3 regions of the Rhodococcus sp. NPDC019050 genome follow, and region 1 is predicted to be linked to each of the others. Evidence: riboswitches for the same ligand, from Rfam matches in the RefSeq annotation. Region 1 holds a riboswitch; each other region holds the start of a gene.

Region 1 (7,456 bases):
ACCGGAACTCGTTCTGATTGTTCAGGTTTCGGACACGGGCGCCGTCAACCCCGGCGATCTCGCGGCACTCGCCGACGCCCTCCGCGAGACCGCGACCGGGCTTCTCCCGGGTGCGCGTACCCACACTCTCCTCAGCCCCGGACCCGCGCCACTCGTAGTGGACCTCCCCGCTCGCGGCCTGGTGCTCGACGGACGCCGAGTAGAACTGAGCCACACCGAATTCGAGATCTTCTCCTACCTTGTCGGGCGACCCCGCACGGCAGTTCCGCGCTCGACCCTGCGCACCCTCGGCGCCGGATACATCGATCCCGAGCGCGGCAACCGGAGCGTCGACGTGCACGTCTCGCGCATCCGGTCGAAGCTCGGCCGATTCGGCGACATCGTCACGACGGTGCGCGGAGCCGGATACCGGTTCGACCCGGACGCGCGCGTGCACGTCGTCGAGCCCCTCCACCGGAGGAGCGCATAGCAAAAACGAAGGGGCAGGAGGAATCTCCTGCCCCTTCGTCTCGCCACCAGGCCTTTGCGCTACGACGCTCGCGCAGCGGGCCGCGCACCTTCGCCGAATCGGCGCAGAACCTCGACGACGGTCGGTGAGACAGTCAGAAGTCCACGCGATTCGAGCCACGGAAGCGTGCCGTCGACGAGATGCTCGACGGTGAACGGTGCGGGCACGGGTACGAGCGTGACGCCGTCCGCCACCCCGACGGAGTGGATGTCCGCGATGAGGCTCCCGAGTCCCTCGGGTGTACCCACATACGACAGCGTGCCCGGTTCCCGGCGAGCAGTCCCCTCGATGCGAGCGTGCCGACGTGCGGCACGTGCATCGGGGTCGACGAGCACCTCGAGATCGACGAGCACCGTCACCGCATCGGGGTCGCGGCCCTCCGAGACGGCCTCGATGCGGATCCGATCGCGAATCTTCCCTGCTTCCCGCAGGTCTGCGGCGCGAACCCGAATCACGTTGCCGGACGGCGCGGCCGGATCGAGGGGCGGTTCGCCCGGACGGCCGACGGTGAGGTCGGCCCAGTAATCGGGCCCGGGCCGGCCGGACAGTTCGACGGCCACGCGCAGTAACCGCTGGGAGGAGTCCGGGTTGGCAGAATCGTTGTGCGACATGAGAGACCTCTCGTAATCTGCCGTAAGCGGCAGCAGCTGAAGAAAGCGTGCGGAGAGAACTCAGGCCGGACAGGTGCCGGAGGCCGTGCGGCACAGGTCGACATGCCTGCGGCACCAGTGCGCCATGGTCGTCGCCTCCGAGGTCATGGCGAGTACCCTACCGAGCCGGTGGGGAATTGTCGACCGCTGCGTTCGCCGTCAGATGCATTGCGACGCACCCTCTCCCGACTGAGCGAGCCCGGGACGGGTTTCCGGCGCGGGGCTCCACACACCGTCGGTCTTCGCGTGGGCCCACGCGGGCCCGTCGGCGATCAGGGTGTGCAGCGCGGCGAGAAGCCGGTCGACATCCGCCGACGAGCTACCCAGCCCCAGCGACGCCCGCACGGCGCCACCCGGACGGCCTACGCGGGCCAGCAACGGATGCGCGCAGAAACGCCCGTCGCGCACACCGATACCGTGTTCCGCCGAGAGGTACGACGCCACCTCCCCCGGTTCGTATCCGTCGACGGTGAAGGTCACGATGCCGACGCAGTCGCTCGAATCGCCCCAGAGCTTCAGGATCTCGACGCCCTCGAGGCTGCTCAGCCCGTCGACGAGCAGGCGGCACAGCTCCTCCTCGTGCCGGGTCGCGGCGTCGGTATCGAACCCGCCGAGGGTGTCGCACGCCGCGGCCAGAGCCGCAACCCCGAGCACATTCGGCGTTCCTGCCTCGTGACGCGCAGGGGCACAGGCCCATTCGGCACCGTCGAGAGTCACCTCGCGTACCGCGCCGCCGCCGGCCAGGTAGGGCTCGGCGGTGTCGAGCCAGTCACGGCGCCCGACGAGCGCACCCGCCCCGAACGGTGCATAGAGCTTGTGGCCGGAGAACGCGAGGTAGTCGATGCCGTCGGCGGCGAGGTCGACGTGGCGGTGCGGCACCAACTGCGCACCGTCGACGAGAATCCGCGCACCGCACGCATGAGCAAGAGTCGCGAGTTCGGCGATCGGCAGCACCTCACCGGTGACGTTGGAGGCACCGGTGACGGCAAGCAGAGCCGCCGGCGCCCGGGTCAACTCGGCAGCGAGACGCTGCACCGTCTCCGAGACGGTATCGGCAGCCACCACGACGCGAGAGTTCTTCCACGGCAGCAGCGTTGCGTGATGTTCGATGTCGAGTACCACCACATCGCCGGGGACCGCACCCGCCAGCAGATTCAGGGAGTCGGTGGTGTTGCGGGTGAACACGACCACCTGGTCGGCATCGGCACCGACGAAGCGCGCCACCGACTCTCGCGCATCTTCGTAGCTCGCGGTGCTAACACGCGAGGCGTATCCCGCGCCACGATGCACACTCGCGTAGTACGGCAGCAACTCGGCGATGCGGTCCGTGACGGTGGCCAGCGCCGGTGCGCTCGCGGCATAGTCGAAGTTGGCGTAGGTGCAGCTACCGCCCTGCACGAGCGGCACCTGCACGTCACATCCGGAGACGCGAGCGAACGGCGCGATGCAGGCGGTGGTCGATACAGCAGTCATGACAAAATCCCTCGTCGATCCAGGGACCCGTCGGTGATCGCCACGACGATGGAAATCGATCGCCGGCGGAGTCCGCGCTTGCCGTGTCCGGTGTTGGAAACACAGCCAGGTCGTCACCCGGAGCACCCCACCGCGGAGGAGGGTTGCCGACCAGCAAGCCGGGGCTCGATGCTGGTACTCATGACCTGCCGAAGAGAATTGCAGCCGGACGGTCACGTGTCAACCCGGATGCGTACCGCCGGTCGCGGCGACACCCGTCGACGCCTCCGACCTGCCGGAACACGGGCGCTCACTCGGACCGGGTGCGACACACCGGGTCGGCGCTGCGCCCCGACGTTCACCTCGTGTCCACTTGAACGTGAGATAACCGGAGCACCATCGAGTAGAAGGACGACGCGGACTTGCCTGCCCACCTCCCCGCTGAACACCTCGGTTCTGCGATTCCCGCGGAGTTTCTTCGCGCGTCGCACGCACCGCAGGCTCGCACCCTCGTCGACATCCTTCGCGCGACCGCCGAGGCTTTCCCCGACGCGCCCGCGATCGACGACGGAACGAGCCCCATCGGCTACGGGGAACTCGTCGAGAAGGTAAGGGTGGGCGCGTATGCGCTCATCGATGCCGGCGTCGGAGCAGGAGATCGAGTCGGGGTCCGGATGACGTCCGGCCGGGCCGACCTGTACGTGACAATCCTGGCGATCCTCGCGGCCGGCGCGGCATACGTTCCCGTCGATGCAGACGACCCGGACGAACGCGCCGACCTGGTCTTCTCCGAGGCGAAGGTCACCGCGATCGTCACCGATGAGGGCATCGGCCCCGGTACCGCGCCCTTCCGGACCGACCCGCCGCTGCGGGGGCCGAACCTCGAGGACGACGCGTGGATCATCTTCACGTCGGGATCGACCGGGACCCCGAAAGGTGTGGCGGTCGACCATCGCAACGCCGCCGCTTTCGTCGACGCCGAAGCACGATTGTTCTGCCGGGATGTGCCGCTCGGTCCCGGCGACCGGGTGCTGGCCGGATTGTCGGTCGCCTTCGACGCGTCGTGTGAGGAGATGTGGCTCGCGTGGCGCCACGGCGCGTGCCTCGTGCCCGCTCCTCGCTCACTGGTCCGGTCCGGGATGGACCTCGGACCGTGGTTGATATCCCGTGACATCAGCGTCGTGTCCACCGTCCCCACCCTCGCTGCCATGTGGCCGGCCGAATCTCTGGAAGCGGTGCGCCTGCTCATCTTCGGCGGCGAATCGTGTCCGCCCGACCTCGTCGAGCGACTCGCGGTACCGGGACGGGAATTGTGGAACACCTACGGCCCGACCGAAGCCACCGTCGTCGCCTGCGCCGCCCTCATGGATGGCACGGGTCCGGTGCGCATCGGTCTGCCCCTCGACGGCTGGGATCTCGCCGTCGTCGACGCCGATGGCAACCCGGTCGCCGAGGGTGAGAGCGGCGAACTGGTCATCGGCGGAGTGGGTCTCGCGCGCTATCTCGACCCGGAGAAGGATGCCGAAAAGTACGCTCCCATGCCCACTCTCGGATGGAAACGTGCTTACCGCAGCGGCGATCTCGTGGTACTCGACCGGCGGGGTCTGCTGTTCCAGGGCCGCGCCGACGACCAGGTCAAGATCGGGGGACGCCGCATCGAACTCGGCGAGGTCGACAACGCCCTCCAGAGTCTTCCGGGTGTCGCGGGGGCGGCGTGCGCCGTGCGCACGACCGCGGCCGGGCATTCGGTTCTCGTCGGCTACCTCGCGTCGACGGACCCCGAGTTCGATCTCGCGTCCGCGCACGATCTGCTCTCGGAACAGCTTCCCGCCGCGCTCGTGCCCCGCCTCGCTCTGGTCGACGAACTCCCCACGCGAACGTCGGGGAAGGTCGACCGCAATGCCCTCCCGTGGCCGCTTCCCGGCGCCGACTCCGACTCGATCGATGCCCTCGGGCTCGATCCCACCGCTGAGTGGCTCGCCGGACTGTGGACCGACATTCTCGGTGCGCGGATCGAGGGTCTCGACGACGACTTCTTCGAACTCGGAGGCGGTTCGCTCGCCGCCGCTCAGCTCGTCACCGCCATTCGCGCGCGGTATCCCGAGATGACGGTGGCACAGTTGTACGACCGGCCGCGCCTCGGATCGCTGGCCGTCTATCTCGACGAACTCGCACCGACCACCGCAGCCACGCAACGGGTGGTCACGCCGGTACCCCGCCGCGCACAGTTGGCGCAGATCGTCGCGACCGTACCGCTGATGACGCTCACCGGCCTGCAGTGGGTCACCTGGCTCGCGATCCTCAACGGTGTCATCACGCTGGTCGTCGACGTGCCGTGGACGGTCACGCCGTCGTGGTGGTCGACCGCGCTCGGTGCGGCACTGTTCCTGACCCCGCCGGGGCGCATGGCCATCTCCGTGGCGGGCGCGCGACTGCTCCTGCGGGGGGTGACGCCGGGGAGTTACCCGCGAGGCGGTTCCGTGCACCTGCGGTTGTGGACGGCGCTGCGACTGTCCGACGCTGTCGGGGCGACGAACATCTCCGGTGCCCCGTGGATGCGGAACTACGCTCGCGCTCTGGGAGCGAAGGTGGGGCGCGACGTCGACCTGCACAGCCTTCCTCCGGTCACCGGGATGCTCGAACTCGGCGACGGTTGCTCGATCGAACCCGAGGTCGATCTGTCGGGCCACTGGGTCGACGGCGATCTCGTGCACATCGGCACGATCCGGGTGGGTGCCGGCGCCGCGGTCGGTGCCCGCTCGTTCCTGGCCCCCGGTGCCCGTATCGGCAAGAACGCCGAGGTCGAGGCCGGTTCGGCGGTGTTCGGACGCGTGAAGTCCGGCCAGCACTGGGCAGGATCGCCGGCGAAGAAGATCGGCAAGGCCGACCGTCCCTGGCCGTCCGAGGCACCACCGAGGGGAGCCCGCTGGATTCCGGTCTACGCCTTGACCTCCGTCCTCCTCGGCGGCTTACCGATCGCATCGATCGCGGCAGGTGTCGCGCTGCTCGTGTGGTGGGTACGCGACACCGCCACCGTCGCGGAGGCCGCCCCCCGGTCACTGACGATGCTCCCGGCCGCGGCGCTGCTCACGATGCTCGTGTTCGCACTGACCACCCTGATCGCCGTGCGACTGCTGTCGATCCGGATGACGGAGGGATGGCATCCGGTCCGGAGCCGGGTGGGGTGGCAAGTGTGGGCCACCGAACGTCTGATGGACTCGTCGCGCACCTTCCTGTTCCCCCTGTATGCGTCGATGCTCACCCCCGTGTGGCTCCGGCTTCTCGGCGCCGATATCGGCAAGGACGTCGAGGCGTCGACAGTGCTCATGGTGCCCAAGTTCACCAAGGTCGCCGACGGTGCCTTCCTCGCAGACGACACGATGGTCGCGTCCTACGAACTCGGGGGCGGCTGGCTCTACATCTCGCACGCAAAGGTCGGCAAGCGGGCATTCCTGGGCAATTCCGGGATGGCAGCGCCCGGCCGTCGCGTCCCGAAACACGGTCTTGTCGCGGTGCTCTCCGCCGCACCCGAGAAGGCGAAATCCGGTTCCTCCTGGCTCGGTAGTCCGCCGGTGCGTTTGCGCCGCGCAGCGGGCGACGCCGACTCGAGCCGCACCTTCGCACCTTCACCCCGACTGCGGATCGCACGCGGTCTGGTCGAGACGTGCCGGCTCGTACCGATGATCGTGACTTTCGGGATCGGGTTGGGAGTGCTGTTCACCCTCAACACGTTCGCGTCGCACATCGGCTACTGGTTCGCCGCCCTTCTCGGCGGTGTGGTGCTGATGGCAGCCGGTGCGGTCGCGTGCCTGATCACGATCGTGGCGAAATGGCTGATCGTCGGTCGTATCGGGCGCGACGAGCACCCGCTGTGGAGTTCGTTCGTGTGGCGCAACGAAGTGTCCGACACGTTCGTCGAGACCGTCGCGGCCCCCTGGTTCGCCCGGGCGGCGACGGGCACCGCCGCCACGAACCTGTGGCTGCGCGCGCTCGGCTCGACGATCGGCCGCGGTGTCTGGTGCGAAAGCTACTGGTTGCCCGAAGCGGATCTCGTGACTTTGGGCGACGGCGCGACGGTCGAACGCGGCTGCGTTGTACAGACACACTTGTTCCATGATCGGATCATGGCCATGGACACCGTGACTCTCGGCGTGGGCGCCACTCTCGGCCCCCAGTGTGTCGCGTTGCCCGCATCGGGGATCGGTGACGGCGCCACTGTCGGGCCCGCATCTCTCGTGATGCGGGGCGACGTCGTACCGCCCTCGACCCGCTGGCAGGGCAATCCGATTTCGGCGTGGACCTCCCCGGGTGATTGGTCGCCGCGGTGAAGCCGATCAAGGCCGCGAAGCCGGTGCCTCCCGTCGCCGCTGACCGCCCCCTCGACCCGTACCTGCCGACCAGCGGCAACCGTGGCTACCGCGTGTCCCGGTACGAACTCGAACTCGGCTACCGGGTCATGGCCAACAGGCTGGAAGGCCGGGCCGTGATCATCGCGACCACGACCGATGTGCGCGGGAAGTTCGCACTCGACCTCGCGGCGTCGATGCGCGTGTCCAAGGTGACGGTAAACGGACGGCGGCCCGCGAAGTACGTCCACCGCAACGGCAAACTCGCCGTCACGCCCGCCGACGTGATCCCCGCGGGCGCGGTGCTGACGATCTCGGTGCAGTACGCCGGCACCCCTACGCCGCTGCGCACCATGTGGGGTGAGGTCGGCTGGGAGGAACTCGAGGAGGGTTCGCTGGTCGCAAGCCAGCCGAACGGCGCTCCGTCGTGGTTCCCCTGCGACGACCATCCCGGATCGAAGGCCACCTACCGCATCTCGATCACCACGGACGCGCCGTTC
Region 2 (7,456 bases), on a different contig from region 1:
CTCACGTTGTGGGGGACGATCCTCGGGTTCGCGCTCGGCGCAGTCCTGGCGGTGGGGCGACTGTCGAACAATCCCGTGCTGCAGGTCGTTTCGTGGACCTACATCTGGGCATTCCGGTCGATACCGTTGATCGTCCAGTTGCTCTTCTGGTTCAACATCGCCTACCTGTACCGAACCTTGTCCGTCGGAGTGCCTTTCGGGCCGGGGTTCTTCTCGTTCGATGTCGGCGGGGTCATCTCCGGTTTCACGGCCGCAGTACTGGGCCTGGCGCTGCACCAGGCCGCCTACTCCGCCGAAATCATCCGTGCCGGCATCATCTCGGTGGACCACGGTCAGATCGAAGCCGCGAACGCACTCGGTATCCCGCGCGGCCGGCAGTTCTTCAGAATCGTGCTTCCACAGGCGATGCGCTCGATCCTGCCCAATGCGGCCAACGAGGTCATCAGCCTGTTCAAAGGCACGTCCATCGTCTCCACCATGGCGATCGCCGAGTTGTTCTACCAGGTCCAGGTCGTGTACGGGCGAAACGGCCGGGTCGTGCCGCTGCTCATGGTCGCGACCGTCTGGTACATCATCCTCACGACGTTGCTGTCGGTCGTGCAGTACTGCGTCGAGCGCCACTACGCGCGGGGCTCGGCCCGCGCGCTACCCCTCACGCCTTGGCAGAAGACCACCGCGAAGTATCGGGAGATCCGCGACAACGGCGTCGGCGCACCGAGGGGAGCGACCCGATGACCGCGGCGGAAACGCAGGTCCCGTACGCCGTCGACGTGCGCGGAGTCCACAAGTCCTTCGGGTCGGTCGAAGTGCTGCGGGGGGTGGACCTGAAGGTCCGCAGAGGCGAGGTCACCGTGATCCTGGGCCCGTCGGGCTCGGGCAAGTCCACGTTGCTGCGCACCCTCAACCACCTCGAGAAGGTCGACCGAGGCACCGTCCGCATCGACGGTGAGCTCATGGGCTACCGGCGTCGCGGCGACAAACTGCACGAACTACGGCCCCGCGACATCCTCCGCCAGCGGTCCAGGATCGGATTCGTGTTCCAGAGTTTCAATCTCTTCCCACACCTGACCGTGCTCGAAAACGTGGTTGAGGCACCACTGTCCGCGCAGCGCCGGGACCGCGGGGAAGTGGACGCGGAAGCGCGCCGGCTGCTCGATCGGGTCGGCGTCGGCGACAAGATCCACGAGTACCCCAAACAGTTGTCCGGCGGTCAGCAACAGCGTGTGGCGATCGCCCGTGCCCTCGCGCTCCGGCCTGCCGTCATCCTGTTCGACGAACCCACGTCCGCACTCGACCCCGAACTGGTCGGTGAGGTACTCGAAGTCATCCGGGACCTCGCGAACGGCGGATCCACCCTGGTGGTCGTGACCCACGAGATCGGCTTCGCACGCGAGATCGCCGACACCGTCGTCTTCATGGACGGCGGCGTGGTCGTCGAGCAGGGACCACCCGAGGACATCCTGGATCACCCGCGCCACGAACGCACACGGGCATTTCTGTCCAAGGTCCTCTGACCGGCCGCACCCTTTTTCCGTATCTCACCAAATTCGCCTGAAACCCCGGAAGGTACCGATGTTCGCCCCGACCCACCGTGCCAGATTCCTTGCTTCCGCCGTCACCGTCGCAGCCGTGCTCGGCGCCGCCGCCTGCAGCGCGGGCCCCGAACAGGCCGACGCCGCGAGCACTGCCGGCTACAACCTCACCGCCGAGCAGAATCGCATCACCACCGACAAGGTCGACGAGATCGCCGCGAAGGTGCCGCAGGCGATCCGTGACCGCGGCACCCTGGTCGTGACCGGTTCCGCCGGCACCGCCCCGCCGTTGCGCTTCTACGCCGACGACGACACCACAATCATCGGTTCCGAGACCGACTTCGCCCATCTGATCGGGGACGTGCTCGACCTCGACGTCGAGTTGACCGCTGCGGACTGGGCGCAGAACTTCGTACGCGTCGACTCGGGGGAGGCCGACGTGTTCATCTCCAACGTCACCGTGACCGAGGAGCGCAAGGAGAAGTACGACTTCGCGACCTACCGGCTCGACAGCCTCGCGGTGGAGGTGCAGAAGGACAGTGGCATCACCTTCGGTGGTCCGAAAGACATTGCCGCCCTGACGGTCGGTGTCGGTTCCGGCACCAACCAGGAGGCACTGCTCGTCGAATGGAACGAGCAGAACATCGCCGCGGGACTCGAGCCGGCCGAAATCCTCTACTACCAGAATGCCGTGGACTACTACCTGGCACTCGGATCGGGCCGCATCGACGCATACGTCGGCCCCAACCCGACCTCCGCGTTCCACGCCCTGCAGACAGGCGAGACCGAAGTGGCGGGGACGTTCTCCGGTGCGGGGTCGGAGTTGCAAGGCGAGATCGCGGTGCTGACGAAGATAGACAACGGGCTCATCCAGGCAATCAACGAGGCACTCGACCACATCATCGAGAACGGAACGTACGCAAAGGTTCTCGAGCGTTGGGGCATCACCAGCGAAGCCATCGACGACTCGCGGATCAACCCGCCGGGTCTGCCCAAGACTGCTTCCTGATTCCGGACGCGAAGGAGAGAACATGAGCCCGGTGAACACGGGGGTCGACGTGGTGGTGATCGGTGGCGGTGTCATCGGTTCGGCTGCCGCCTGGCGTCTCGCGGCCCGCGGCCGCACGGTCGCGTTGTTCGAGCAGTTCGAACAGGGGCATCGGCGGGGTGCCTCGCACGGAAGTTCGCGCATCTACCGGCAGGCGTACGACGGGCAGTTCTACACGGCGCTCGCCGCGTCGGCACTGCCGTTGTGGAGGCAACTCGAGGACGTGACCGGGAGCGAGTTGCTCACCGTCACCGGCGCCGTCGACCACGGACTGCCCGAGGCGGTCCTCGCTCGTGCACGTGTGCTCGATGCACTCGGTATCGAGGTCGCAGTCCTCGAGCCTGACGTGGCCGAGAAACGCTGGCCGGGAATTCGTTTCGACACGTCGGTGGTGCACCATCCCGGCGCCGGAAGATTGCATGCGGACAGGTCGGTCGTCGCACTCCAGCAGGCTGCCGCACTCGCGGGCGCCGACGTGCGGTTCGGCAGTGCGGTGCGTGCACTGCGCCGCGTCGCCTCGGGCTTCGAAGTGATCACCGACAGCGAGGTGGTGCGGGCGGGGCACGTCGTGATCGCTGCCGGCGCATGGTCGCGCCGACTCCTGTCCGAGGGTGGCATCGCACCGGTCCCTCATCTTCCCCGCTTGCGAACCACACAGGAACAACCCGCCCACTTCGCTCCCCGCACCGACGAGCAGTGGCCCGCTTTCGTGCATCATCCGGGCGCGCGCCTGACAACCGAGGGCATCTACGGTCTCGGATCCGACGACGGCATCAAGATCGGCGAACACGGCACCGGACCGGAAGTGGATCCGGACGCCCGCACCTTCGAACCCGATCCGGACGGTATCCGGCGACTCGTCGACTACGCGACGACGTGGCTTCCGGGAGTCGACCCCGACAGCGTCGCCGCCGACACGTGCCTCTACACCACCACGCCGGACAGCAACTTCGTCGTCGACCGGATCGGCGAAGTCACCGTCGCCGCAGGTTTTTCCGGACACGGATTCAAGTTCGCGCCCGCCATCGGAGAACTGGTGGCGGGACTTACCGACGGAACCGCCGCCACCCAGGACCCGTTCCGCCTCGGTATTCGTGACAGTGCGGTGGCCATATGAGCGATACCCGCCCGCTCGAGATCCACGCCGTCGCGCAGGACGACCCTCTCGCCGCGCCCCTGCTCGCCGAATTGGCGGTGGAATACAGCACCCGATACGAACGTCCGCTCGAGGAGCAACTCGAATCACTGACGACGCACCCGGGTGAGGAGTTCGCCCCACCCCACGGGGCGTTGCTCGTCGTCGTCGAAGACGGGGAACCGGTCGCGGGCGGAGCGTTCCGGCGATACGACGAGCACACCGCCGAACTCAAACGAATCTGGACCTCCCGGCGACATCGCCGACGGGGACTTGCGCGCGTCGTTCTCGCAGAACTGGAAAACGAAGCGTCGCTGCGTGGCTACACCCGGATCTACCTCACGACGGGGTGGCGCCAACCCGAAGCCGTCGGTCTCTATCTCGCCGCGGGATACACCGCCCTGTACGACGCGACGCGACCCGCCGAGGAGATCGGCCCTCACCCGTTCGAGAAGTTCCTGACCCGAAAGGCGGAGTACGCGTGAGATTCCTGTTGCTGAGCCTGATCACCCACCAACCCGACCCCGTGACCGGAGAAATACTCGGCATCGCCGAACGGCTGCGAGAGGTGGTGGACACGGCGGTGCTGGCCGAACAACTCGGGTTCGAAGGCTTCGCGGTGGGTGAGCGGCACGAACACCCGTTCCTGTCGTCGTCGCCGCCGGTCGTGCTCGCCAACATCGCCGCACGCACGTCGACGCTCGAACTGTGGACCGGCGTGACCACCCTGAGCCTGCTCGATCCGGTGCGCGCGTTCGAGGACTACTCGACACTCGACAATCTGTCCGGCGGTCGCCTGAACCTGATGATCGGCAAGGGCAACGGCACCGCACAGGCAGAACTGTTCCACGTGACCCCCGACGACCAATGGGATCGCAATCGCGAAGGCTACGAACTTTTCCGGCTGTTGTGGGAGAACGAGACCACGACATGGGAGGGACGCTTCCGCCCGTCGCTCACCGATGCGGTCACCGTGCCGCGTCCGTTCCAACGACGCCTGACGATTTGGCACGGCAGCGCAACGAGCCGTGAGTCGGTCGACCTGGCGGCGAAGTACGGCGACCCGGTGTTCTCGGCCAACGTGACCAACCCGATCGAGCCCTATGCCGAGCTGATCGACTATTACCGGGAGCGCTGGGCGGCGTACGGACACGATCCCGCTGCGGCGCGGGTGGGCGCGGGCACCGCCGGGTTGTATGTGGCACGGACATCGCAGGAAGCGGTCGACCGGTTCCGCCCGCTGTTCGAACAACGGCTGCGCCTCGCCCACGAGGCAGGCCATCCGATCGTGTTCGACACCGTCGAGGACTTCGCCGAGCGCAGTTCCGCCCTCATCGGCAGCCCACAGCAGGTGGTGGACAAGGTGTTGCGTTATCACGAGCGACTCGGACACGAGGTCATGCACGTCACCGCCGACCGGGGTGGGCTCACCGTCGCGGAGCAGCGCGCGAGTCTCGAACTGTTCCAGAGCGAGGTCGCCCCGGCCCTGCGTGCGGCGATCCCGGGCCGGCTGGTCGCGGGCTAGGGAGTTTCGATCACGCTGAGCGTAAGCGTGTGCCACCCGCTCCGAAATGCGTAGCGTCTGCCAGGACCATCCAGAGCGACCGAGAGACCCGGCTCGACGACGTCGCAGCAACCCCCTGCCCCGTAGGTGAGGGTGCTACCGCCGGAAACGATGGAGGACATCATGAGGAACCGGCACTCGGTGGGATCCTGGTCGCGCCGGCACGTCGACCTGTGCCGCAGCAGCGGCGCACTCTGTCGCCGTCGCGCGATCTCCGCGTCGTAAAGCATCCTCCCGCAGCACATCTACTACGGACCCGGCCGCCCCGCACCCGCGTGGCCACCGGTGCCGTGCCGAGTCATGGAGCCACAGGTGCCACTTTCGTCCATATCCGCTTCCCGCCGCGTCGTCGTCGCCGCCCTCACCGCTTCGGCACTCGCCGGCGGCTTGACCGCATGCGGGACCGATTCGTCGGCGGCCACACCCGGTGGTGGCACCCCGCAGCCCGGCGGAACACTGCGGTACGGCCTGTCACAGGCGCCCACCTGCGCGGATCCGGCCCAGGCCGGCACCAATCAGACCATCTACGTGGCGCGTCAGGTCGTCGACTCGCTCACCGATCAGAACCCCGAAACCGGCGAGATCGTGCCGTGGCTCGCCGAGAGCTGGGACGTCAACGAGGACGCCACCCAGTTCACGTTCCGGCTGAAGGACGGCGTCACGTTCAGCGACGGCACGCCGCTCACTGCGACCTCGGTCAAGAACAACTTCGATGCGATCGTGAACACCATCGGAGGAGTCAAGGCTCCGAGTGCCGTCGGTTACCTCGCCGGATACACCGGTACCACCGCGGTCGACGAAGCCACCGCACAGGTGAACTTCTCCGCACCCAATGCACCGTTCCTGCAAGCGACCGCGACGTTGCAACTCGGCCTGCTCTCCGACAACGACACCGCCAAGACCGCCGAGGAGCGTTGCGCCGGAGACCTTTCCGGAACCGGGCCGTTCGTGTACGAGGATTACCAGCAGGACAAGTCCGCGACACTCGTCAAACGCACCGGATACTCCTGGGGATCGGAAGCGTTCGCGCACGACGGCGAGGCCTATCTCGACCGCATCGAATTCTCGATCGTTCCCGAGTCGGGTGTCCGTACGGGTTCGCTCGCGTCGGGTCAGCTCGACGCGGTCTCGGACGCGCTGCCACAGGACGCGCCACAGATCGAGGGTGCCGGGGGACGAATCCTCACCACGTCGAATCCTGGGATTCCGTTCGGGTTCCAGCCCAACGTCAGCCGCGGGGTACTGACCGACCCCGCCGTCCGCGCCGCACTCGTCCCGGCGCTCGACCGCCAGGAACTCGTCGACACCGTCCTCGGACCCGACTTCCGTCCGGCGACGAGCACATTGGCGTCGGCGACCCCCGGCTACGTCGCGCTCGCCGAGGTCACCTACGATCCGGACAAGGCGGAAAAGATTCTCGACGAGGCCGGATGGATCCCCGGAGCCGACGGAATCCGGGTCAAGGACGGACAGCGGCTGAGCTTCCCGGTGCTGTTCAGCCCCGTGTTCGCCGGCAACCAGGCCATTCTCGAACTCGTTCAGCAACAGCTCCGTGCCGTGGGTGTGGACCTCCAGCTCGACCTGCAGTCCATGCCCGAGCAGACGGCGCGGCAGAATTCCGGCGAGTACGAGTCGTCGTACTACAACAGCACTCGCGCCGACGGGGACATCCTGCGCACGGCGTTCGGTCTCGAGGGCCGGAACATCAACCGGCGCGGACCGATCCCGCAGCTCGACGACGTGCTGGTCGCCCAGCTGACGACTGTCGATCCGGCAGCGCGCGGCGAGTTGATCGGTCAGGCCCAGCAACTCGTGCTCGACAACGGCTTGTGGATCCCCACCGTCGAACTGTCGCAGGCGATCGGGGTGGGTCCGACCGTCCAGGATCTCGCATTCGAGGCCTCGGCGCGACTGCAGTTCTTCGACGCCTGGCTGAGCGAGTAGATCGTGCTGCGCTATTTGGGACTTCGCGTGCTGCAGGCGATCGGCGTGTTGTGGGCTGCGTTCACCGTCTCCTTCGGTGTCCTCTACTTGCTGCCGTCCGACCCGGTGAGCATGGTCGCCTCGGCAGACAACGGCACGCCCGTCGATGCGGCGGCGATCGCGCAACTGCAGGCGAGATACGGGCTCGATCAGCCGGTGTGGGTCCAGTATTGGAATGCGCTGAGTAGTGCGGT
Region 3 (7,456 bases), on a different contig from region 1:
GGAATCCTCCACCTGTTGCGGCGCTACGACGTGCCGATCGCCGGTTCGCACGTGACGGTCGTCGGCCGCGGTGTCACGGTCGGCCGCCCGATCGGGCTGCTGTTCACGCGCCGTAGCGAGAACGCGACCGTCACCCTGTGCCACACCGGTACCCGGGATCTGGCCGCCGAGGTGCGCCGCGCCGACATCGTGATCGCCGCGGCCGGTGTACCCGGACTCGTCACCGCCGACATGGTCAAGCCGGGCGCGGCGGTCCTGGATGTGGGCGTCTCGCGTACTCCGGACGGGCTGCGCGGTGACGTCGCCGACGATGTCCGCGAGGTCGCAGGTTTCGTCTCCCCGAACCCCGGCGGTGTCGGACCGCTCACCCGCGCCTTCCTGCTCACCAACGTGGTGGAGCGGGCAGAGCAACTCGCGGCTCGCTGAGCGGGCCGGGCACACCGTCATGAGCCGAGCCTTGCGATTCGCACGTCTGAACCTGCCGCTCATCGTTGTCGCTCTGGTGATCGCGGTGGCCGTGGCTCTCGTTCTCGCAGACCGGTGGCGACGCGGTGCGTTCGTCTTCGGCGGCGCCACCATTCTCGCGGGTGTCCTGCGATGGGTTCTCGACGAGAGCCGGGTCGGCGTTCTTGCGGTGCGCAGCAAGGGGTTCGACGTCGGTGCGTTGCTCGTCGTGGGCGGCGTGATCGTGGCGCTGGCCGCCTCCATCGACCCGCTCGGCACCGGATAGACGACCGCCGGTGTCTGCGGGATCGCAGGCACCGGCGGTTCGTACGTTCGATCGTCAGAGGCGGATGTCCTCCTTACGGATCAGCGCGGTCGCGACCACGCTGACAGCTGCCGTCCCGACGAGGTAGGCGCAGGCGATCCAGGGCGTTCCGCCGCCGGCGGCGATCAGGGCCGTGAGGATCATCGGCGTGATGCCGGAGGCGTAGATACCGGAGAACTGGTAGACCACCGACAGTCCCGTGTACCGGATCTCGGCCGGATACAGGCTCGCGTAGAGCGTGCCCTGTGCTCCGTAGAACAGCGCGTGAACGATGCCGAACACCACGATCAGGGCGACGGCGAACCAGATCAGGTTGTTCGTTCCGAAGAGACCGAATGCGGGGAAGACGGCGAGGCCGTAGGCCGCGATCCCGATGATGTAGATGCGTTTCGCGCCGTATCTGTCCACCAGCAAACCGGACAGCGGCAGAAGTGCCGCCATCACGAGCGCGGCGACGGTGACCACGAGCAGTACGGGCACCTTCTCGAAGTCCAGATCCTTCGTGGCGTAGGCGATGGCGAACACGCCCCACGTGTTGAACGCGGCGCCTTCACCCCACCGCGACAGCAATCCCAGAACGGTGCTGCGTCGCACACCCGGCCGGAAGACGTCCACGAGCGGCGCCTCCGACCGCTTTGCCAGTTCCTGCACTTCACGGAACGCGGGCGTCTCGTCGACCTTCAGCCGGACGACGAAGCCCACGGCGACGAGAACCAGGCTGAGCAGGAACGCGATGCGCCAGCCGTACGCGAGGAATTGCTCGTCGTCGAATATCACCTGGAGAGCCGCGAAGACCCCGGTCCCCAACGCGAGCCCGAGGGCAAGTCCGACCTGGGGAATGCTCCCGAACAGGCCGCGCTTCTTCTCGGGGCTGTGTTCGACGGCGAGCAGCACAGCACCTGCCCATTCCCCACCGAGGGCGAACCCCTGAAGGATGCGCAACAGCAGCAGGAGAATCGGTGCGAGGATCCCGACCTGTTCGTGGGTGGGCAGGACGCCCATCAGGGCGGTGGCGATGCCCATGATGAACATCGTGAGCGCGAGGGTCTTCTTGCGGCCGATGCGGTCGCCGATGTGCCCGAAGACCACCCCGCCGATCGGGCGGACCACGAAGCCGACGGCGAACGTGGCGAAGGCGAGCATCGTCCCGACGAACGAACTCTGATCGGGGAAGAACAGCTGGTTGAACACCAGGCTGGCGGCCGTGGCGTAGAGGAAGAAGTCGTACCACTCCACCGTGGTGCCGAGCAGGCTCGCAGCGACGACGGTGCGTAACCGTTCTGATGGCAGGGGGTCACGGCAGTTCGATGTCGGGAGACCGCGCCGCCACGTTGCGATACCTCAACCAGATCGGTGCGGCTGCCGAATCCAGCGGGTTCGAGTCGGTACTCACTCCCACCGGAGGATGGTGCGAGGACGCGTGGCTGACCACGGCGATGATGATCGACACCACCGAGACGCTCAAATTCCTCGTGGCGCTGCGTCCCGGTCTCATCTCCCCGACCCTCGCCGCCCAGATGGCGGCGACCTTCCAGTGGCAGTCGCAGGGCAGGCTGCTCCTCAACGTGGTGACCGGGGGCGAAGACCACGAGCAGCGCACCTTCGGCGACTTCCTCGACAAGAACCAGCGCTACGCGCGGTGCGGTGAGTATCTCGACGTTCTCCGCCGGTTGTGGGCGGGCAACGGACCGGTCGACTTCGACGGCGACTACATCAAGGTCGAGAACGCACAACTCCAGCGCATCCCCGACCCGGCGCCGCCGTTGTTCTTCGGCGGGTCTTCTCCCGCAGCGGGAACCGTCGCGTCGAGGTACTGCGACACGTACCTCACCTGGGGTGAGCCGCCGAGCGCGGTCGCGGACAAGATCGCCTGGATCCGCGGGCTGGCCGACATCCAGGGCCGCACCCTCGACTACGGCATCCGCCTGCACGTCATCAGCCGGGACACCTCGGAAGAGGCGTGGGCGGAGGCGGACCGGCTGTTGTCGGCGCTCGACCCCGCGACGGTCGAGAAGGCCCAGCAGAGTCTTGCCCGTTCGGGATCGGAGGGGCAGCGCCGGATGGTGGAACTGCACGGCGGTGGCAGCAGTTACGTCGCCGGCGGCGATTCACGCAGTCTGGAGGTGTCGCCGAACCTGTGGGCGGGCGTCGGCCTGGTCCGCGGCGGCGCGGGTACCGCGCTCGTCGGTTCCCACGAGGAGGTCGCCGATCGCATCGCCGAGTACGCGGCGGTCGGGCTCGACCACTTCGTGCTGTCGGGCTATCCCCACCTCGAAGAGGCATATCGGATCGGCGAGGGTGTGCGGCCGATCCTCGAACGTCGCGGTCTCGTGACTCCGCTCGCGGGCCGGCAGGGCGACCTGTCGGGCGCGACGGCGTTCCTTCCGTCCGCCCGATAGGAGACGGGGCCGGCCCACCGCCGGACGGCGGCTAGCCCTGCGAGAGCACCATCATTTCGTCGAGGAGCTTCGCCACGGCTTCCGCCTCGGTGAGGAAGCCGTCGTGGCCGTTGCGGGAGACGAGGACGCGCAACCTGTCGGAACCCGGGAGCGCGTCGGCAATCTCTTGCTGCAAGCGCAGCGGATACAGACGGTCCGAGTCGACACCCGCGACGATCGTCTTCACGGGCGTGGAAGCGAGCGCGGCTTCGACGCCACCGCGGCCCCGTCCCACGTCGTGCCGGTTCATCACTTCGGACAGCACCACATAGGTGCCGGGATCGAACCGTGCGACAAGCTTGTCGGCTTGGTGTTCGAGGTAGCCCTCCACCGAATACCGGCCGCCGCGCCACGGGTCCTCGCCGTCCTGCGGGTGGTTCGCGAACCGGGCGTCGAGCTCGTGTTCGGTCCGGTAGGTCAGGTGGGCGATCCGGCGGGCGATCCCCAGGCCGGTCGCGGGGATGCGGCCGGTGCCGTAGTAGTTGCCGCCCTGCCAGTCCGGATCCGCGGTGATCGCTGCGATCTGCGTGCTCTGCGTCCCGATCTGATCGGCGGTTGCGCGTGCGCAGGTCGCGAGCACGAGTGAGGCACGTACCCGGTCGGGGTGGGTGATGATCCACTCGAGGGTGCGCATGCCGCCCATCGAGCCGCCGGTCACAGCGGCGAGCGTCTCGATGCCGAGCGCGTCGAGCAGCGCGACCTCGGCCGCAACCTGGTCGCGCACGGTGATCAACGGAAACCGCGAACCCCAGGCTTTGGCGTCGGGCGCGGTAGTTCCCGGGCCGGTGGTGCCGCGGCAGCCGCCCAGCACGTTGGTGGAGATCACACACCACCGATCGGTGTCGAGCGGGGCTCCGGGACCGACCATTCCCGACCACCAGCCCGGTGACGGATGCTCGGGACCGGCCGGGCCGGTGACGTGTGAGTCGCCGGTCAGCGCGTGCTCGACGAGGACGACGTTGTCCCGTGCCGGAGAGAGCGCGCCCCACCGCTGCACGGCGATGGTGACGTCGGGGAGCGACTCGCCGCTTTCGAGGCGCAGGGAGCCGATGCGGATCTTCCCGAGGCGCCCGTCGTCGGACGGCAGTTCGACGTGGACCGGCTCCGTCTCCGTGGTCAAGGGGTGACCGCCTCGGCGTGGGGGGAGAGCGCGACGAACGGGGCGAGTGTGATCGACTCGACGGCCCGGCCGCTCGCGGGGAGGATGTACAGGGTGTCGCTCATCGTGTCCTTCGACGCATGGGGGAGGGCTGGAGTGGAAGCTGTTGGTGACAGCTCGTCGTCTCACCCTCCCGCAACCGGCTTGCCGTCGGTGTTCCGACGACCGTGTCCTCACCCGGAGCACCCCACCCTGGCTGGAGGGTTGCCGGCCAGCAAGCCGGGGCTTCACGCTGGCACTCATGACCTCGCGGAAAGTCTAGCGACTGTCGCGGACCGACGGGCAGGGGGTCTCGCAGCGTCTGTGACCAGCGGCAAGGTTACTGGTCGGTAGTTGTCATGGGGTGGTATTGCCGCTTTGCGGACGCGTCGAATAGCAGTACGCTTGTCATGTTTGGTCGCTGTCAGTATGCGGACAGGGCCATGCTCGCTCGTACCGAGCCGAAGGCGACTGCGCTCACAAAGCGCGGTCGATTGGGGACCCAGTAAACGTCCTAGGAGGACAAGAAGCGCACATGTCCAAGATCAAAGTTGAGGGTAAGGTCGTCGAACTCGACGGCGACGAGATGACCCGCATTATCTGGCAGTTCATCAAAGACAAGTTGATCCATCCGTACCTGGATGTGGATCTCGAATATTACGACCTCGGTGTGGAGCACCGCGATGCCACCGACGATCAGGTGACCATCGACGCGGCCAACGCCATCAAGAAGCACAACGTCGGCGTCAAGTGCGCGACGATCACGCCGGACGAGGCGCGGGTCGAGGAGTTCGGCCTGAAGAAGATGTGGCGGTCGCCCAACGGCACGATCCGTAACATCCTCGGCGGCACCATCTTCCGTGCGCCCATCATCATCTCGAACGTACCGCGCCTGGTGCCGGGCTGGACCAAGCCCGTCATCGTCGGTCGTCACGCGTTCGGTGATCAGTACCGCGCCACCGACTTCAAGGTCGACCGTCCCGGCACCGTGACGATCACCTTCACCCCGGAGGACGGCAGCGAGCCGATCCAGCACGAGGTGTGCCAGATCCCCGAGGACGGCGGCGTCGTCATGGGTATGTACAACTACAAGAAGTCCATCCAGGACTTCGCGCGCGCATCGCTCTCGTACGGTCTGCAGCGCAACTACCCGGTCTACCTGTCGACCAAGAACACGATCCTCAAGGCCTACGACGGCATGTTCAAGGACGAGTTCCAGCGGATCTACGAGGAAGAGTTCAAGGCAGAGTTCGACGCTGCGGGCCTGACCTACGAGCACCGCCTCATCGACGACATGGTCGCGTCCTCGCTCAAGTGGGAGGGCGGCTACGTCTGGGCCTGCAAGAACTACGACGGCGACGTGCAGTCCGACACCGTCGCGCAGGGCTACGGTTCGCTCGGCCTGATGACCTCGGTCCTGATGACGCCGGACGGCAAGACCGTCGAGGCGGAGGCCGCGCACGGTACCGTGACCCGCCACTACCGTCAGCACCAGCAGGGCAAGCCGACGTCGACGAACCCCATCGCGTCGATCTTCGCCTGGACCCGCGGTCTCGAGCACCGCGGCAAGCTCGACAACACCCCCGAGGTGATCGAGTTCGCACAGCAGCTCGAGGACGTCGTCATCAAGACCGTCGAGAACGGCCAGATGACCAAGGACCTCGCGCTGCTCGTCGGGCCCGAGCAGGCCTGGCTCACCACCGAGGAGTTCCTCGGAGCGCTCGACGAGAACCTGCAGAAGGCTCGCGCCTGATTCGGTTCTCCCCACACCGGTACGACACGGGACGCCCTTCGGGGCGTCCCGTTGTGTGTTTCCCGACCGTCGCACGGCGTGGCGGTTTCCCGGAGGTGGTGCACGCCACGAACGGGCACGCCGCGCGCCGGAACAGTCCGATACGTCGGATACGGTGACCGGCGTGTCGCTCATCATCACCACCGTGAACGTCAACGGCGTCCGCGCCGCCGCCGGCAAGGGTCTGCTGGACTGGCTGGCCGCGTCGGCGGCCGACATCGTCTGCCTGCAGGAGGTTCGCGCGACCGAGCAGCAGTTCCACGCCGCGATCGCACCCGCGCTGGAAGCCGGTTGGCATTGTGTCGGCGCCGAGTCGTCGGCCAAGGGACGAGCGGGCGTGGCGATCCTGTCGCGCATCCCCGCCGCCGCGGTGCGCGTGGGGTTCGACGCCGAGGAATTCGCGGCCGCGGGCCGGTACATCGAGGCGGACTTCGGCGACGTGACGGTCGCGAGCCTGTACCTGCCCACCGGCGAAGCCCAGACGCCCAAGCAGGACGACAAGGAGCGCTTCATGAAGGGCTTCGCGGCGTACCTCGCGGAGCGATCGGCAGCGGTGACGGCGCAGGGCAGGGACATGGTGGTGTGCGGTGACTGGAACATCGCCCACACCGAGCGGGACATCAAGAACTGGAAGGGCAACGTCAAGAAGTCGGGCTTCCTGCCGAACGAACGGGCCTGGGTCGCGGAACTGCTCGACGCCGGATGGCGGGATGTGGTCCGCGACGTCCACGGCGACGTGCCGGGGCCGTACTCGTGGTGGTCGTACCGGGGCAAAGCGTTCGACACCGACGCCGGGTGGCGGATCGACTACCACCTCGTGACCCCGGCGCTCGCCGCGCGCGTGGCCGATGCCCGGGTGGAGCGGGCGGCGACGTACGCCGAACGGTGGTCCGATCACGCACCGGTGACGGTGACGTTCGGCTGAGGCGGTCCTCGCAGGATGCGGCAGGCCGACCTCGGTCGCACGTCCAAATCGATTCGTGAAATCATCGTTCACATGTCGAGTACTGCAGTTCCGGACACCACGAAGCCGAAGGCGCGCCCCCGGGTGCTGTCCGGCATCCAGCCCACCTCGGATTCGTTCCACCTCGGGAACTTTCTCGGTGCGCTGGCGCAGTGGGTTCCTGCGCAGGACGAGAACGACGCGTTCTACTTCATCCCGGATCTGCACGCGATCACCGTTCCCTACGAACCCAAGCTTCTCCGCAAGCGTGTGCTCGTCTCCGCAGCGCAGTTGCTCGCCATCGGCATCGACCCGGAGAAGTCGGTGCTCTTCGTGCAGAGCCAGGTGCCCGAACACGCCGAACTGTCATGGGTTC

Evidence for each region. Region 1 has a riboswitch for S-adenosylmethionine ahead of AC0B44_RS06270 (aminotransferase class V-fold PLP-dependent enzyme). Riboswitches for the same ligand answer to the same signal wherever they lie in the genome.
Region 2: another riboswitch for S-adenosylmethionine. It lies ahead of AC0B44_RS09145 (putative leader peptide); the one in region 1 lies ahead of AC0B44_RS06270 (aminotransferase class V-fold PLP-dependent enzyme).
Region 3: another riboswitch for S-adenosylmethionine. It lies ahead of metX (homoserine O-acetyltransferase MetX); the one in region 1 lies ahead of AC0B44_RS06270 (aminotransferase class V-fold PLP-dependent enzyme).

Annotation. Positions count from the first base shown of each region.
Region 1 covers NZ_JBVOON010000003.1:349,479-356,934, forward strand. Annotated here, with positions in the region: gene AC0B44_RS06260 (winged helix-turn-helix domain-containing protein) at 1-469, shown strand, start outside; gene AC0B44_RS06265 (hypothetical protein) at 529-1,119, opposite strand; gene AC0B44_RS06270 (aminotransferase class V-fold PLP-dependent enzyme) at 1,318-2,631, opposite strand; SAM riboswitch class IV at 2,701-2,817, opposite strand; gene AC0B44_RS06275 (Pls/PosA family non-ribosomal peptide synthetase) at 3,033-6,938, shown strand; gene AC0B44_RS06280 (M1 family metallopeptidase) at 6,944-7,456, shown strand, end outside.
Region 2 covers NZ_JBVOON010000006.1:49,444-56,899, reverse strand. Annotated here, with positions in the region: gene AC0B44_RS09175 (amino acid ABC transporter permease) at 1-735, shown strand, start outside; gene AC0B44_RS09170 (amino acid ABC transporter ATP-binding protein) at 732-1,514, shown strand; gene AC0B44_RS09165 (ABC transporter substrate-binding protein) at 1,573-2,541, shown strand; gene AC0B44_RS09160 (FAD-dependent oxidoreductase) at 2,564-3,697, shown strand; gene AC0B44_RS09155 (GNAT family N-acetyltransferase) at 3,694-4,200, shown strand; gene AC0B44_RS09150 (LLM class flavin-dependent oxidoreductase) at 4,197-5,240, shown strand; SAM riboswitch class I at 5,304-5,397, shown strand; gene AC0B44_RS09145 (putative leader peptide) at 5,391-5,504, shown strand; gene AC0B44_RS09140 (ABC transporter substrate-binding protein) at 5,580-7,223, shown strand; gene AC0B44_RS09135 (ABC transporter permease) at 7,227-7,456, shown strand, end outside.
Region 3 covers NZ_JBVOON010000004.1:161,596-169,051, reverse strand. Annotated here, with positions in the region: gene AC0B44_RS07110 (bifunctional methylenetetrahydrofolate dehydrogenase/methenyltetrahydrofolate cyclohydrolase) at 1-426, shown strand, start outside; gene AC0B44_RS07105 (DUF3017 domain-containing protein) at 446-730, shown strand; gene AC0B44_RS07100 (MFS transporter) at 785-2,107, opposite strand; gene AC0B44_RS07095 (LLM class flavin-dependent oxidoreductase) at 2,053-3,168, shown strand; gene metX (homoserine O-acetyltransferase MetX) at 3,200-4,327, opposite strand; SAM riboswitch class IV at 4,502-4,613, opposite strand; gene AC0B44_RS07085 (NADP-dependent isocitrate dehydrogenase) at 4,881-6,098, shown strand; gene AC0B44_RS07080 (exodeoxyribonuclease III) at 6,262-7,062, shown strand; gene trpS (tryptophan--tRNA ligase) at 7,135-7,456, shown strand, end outside.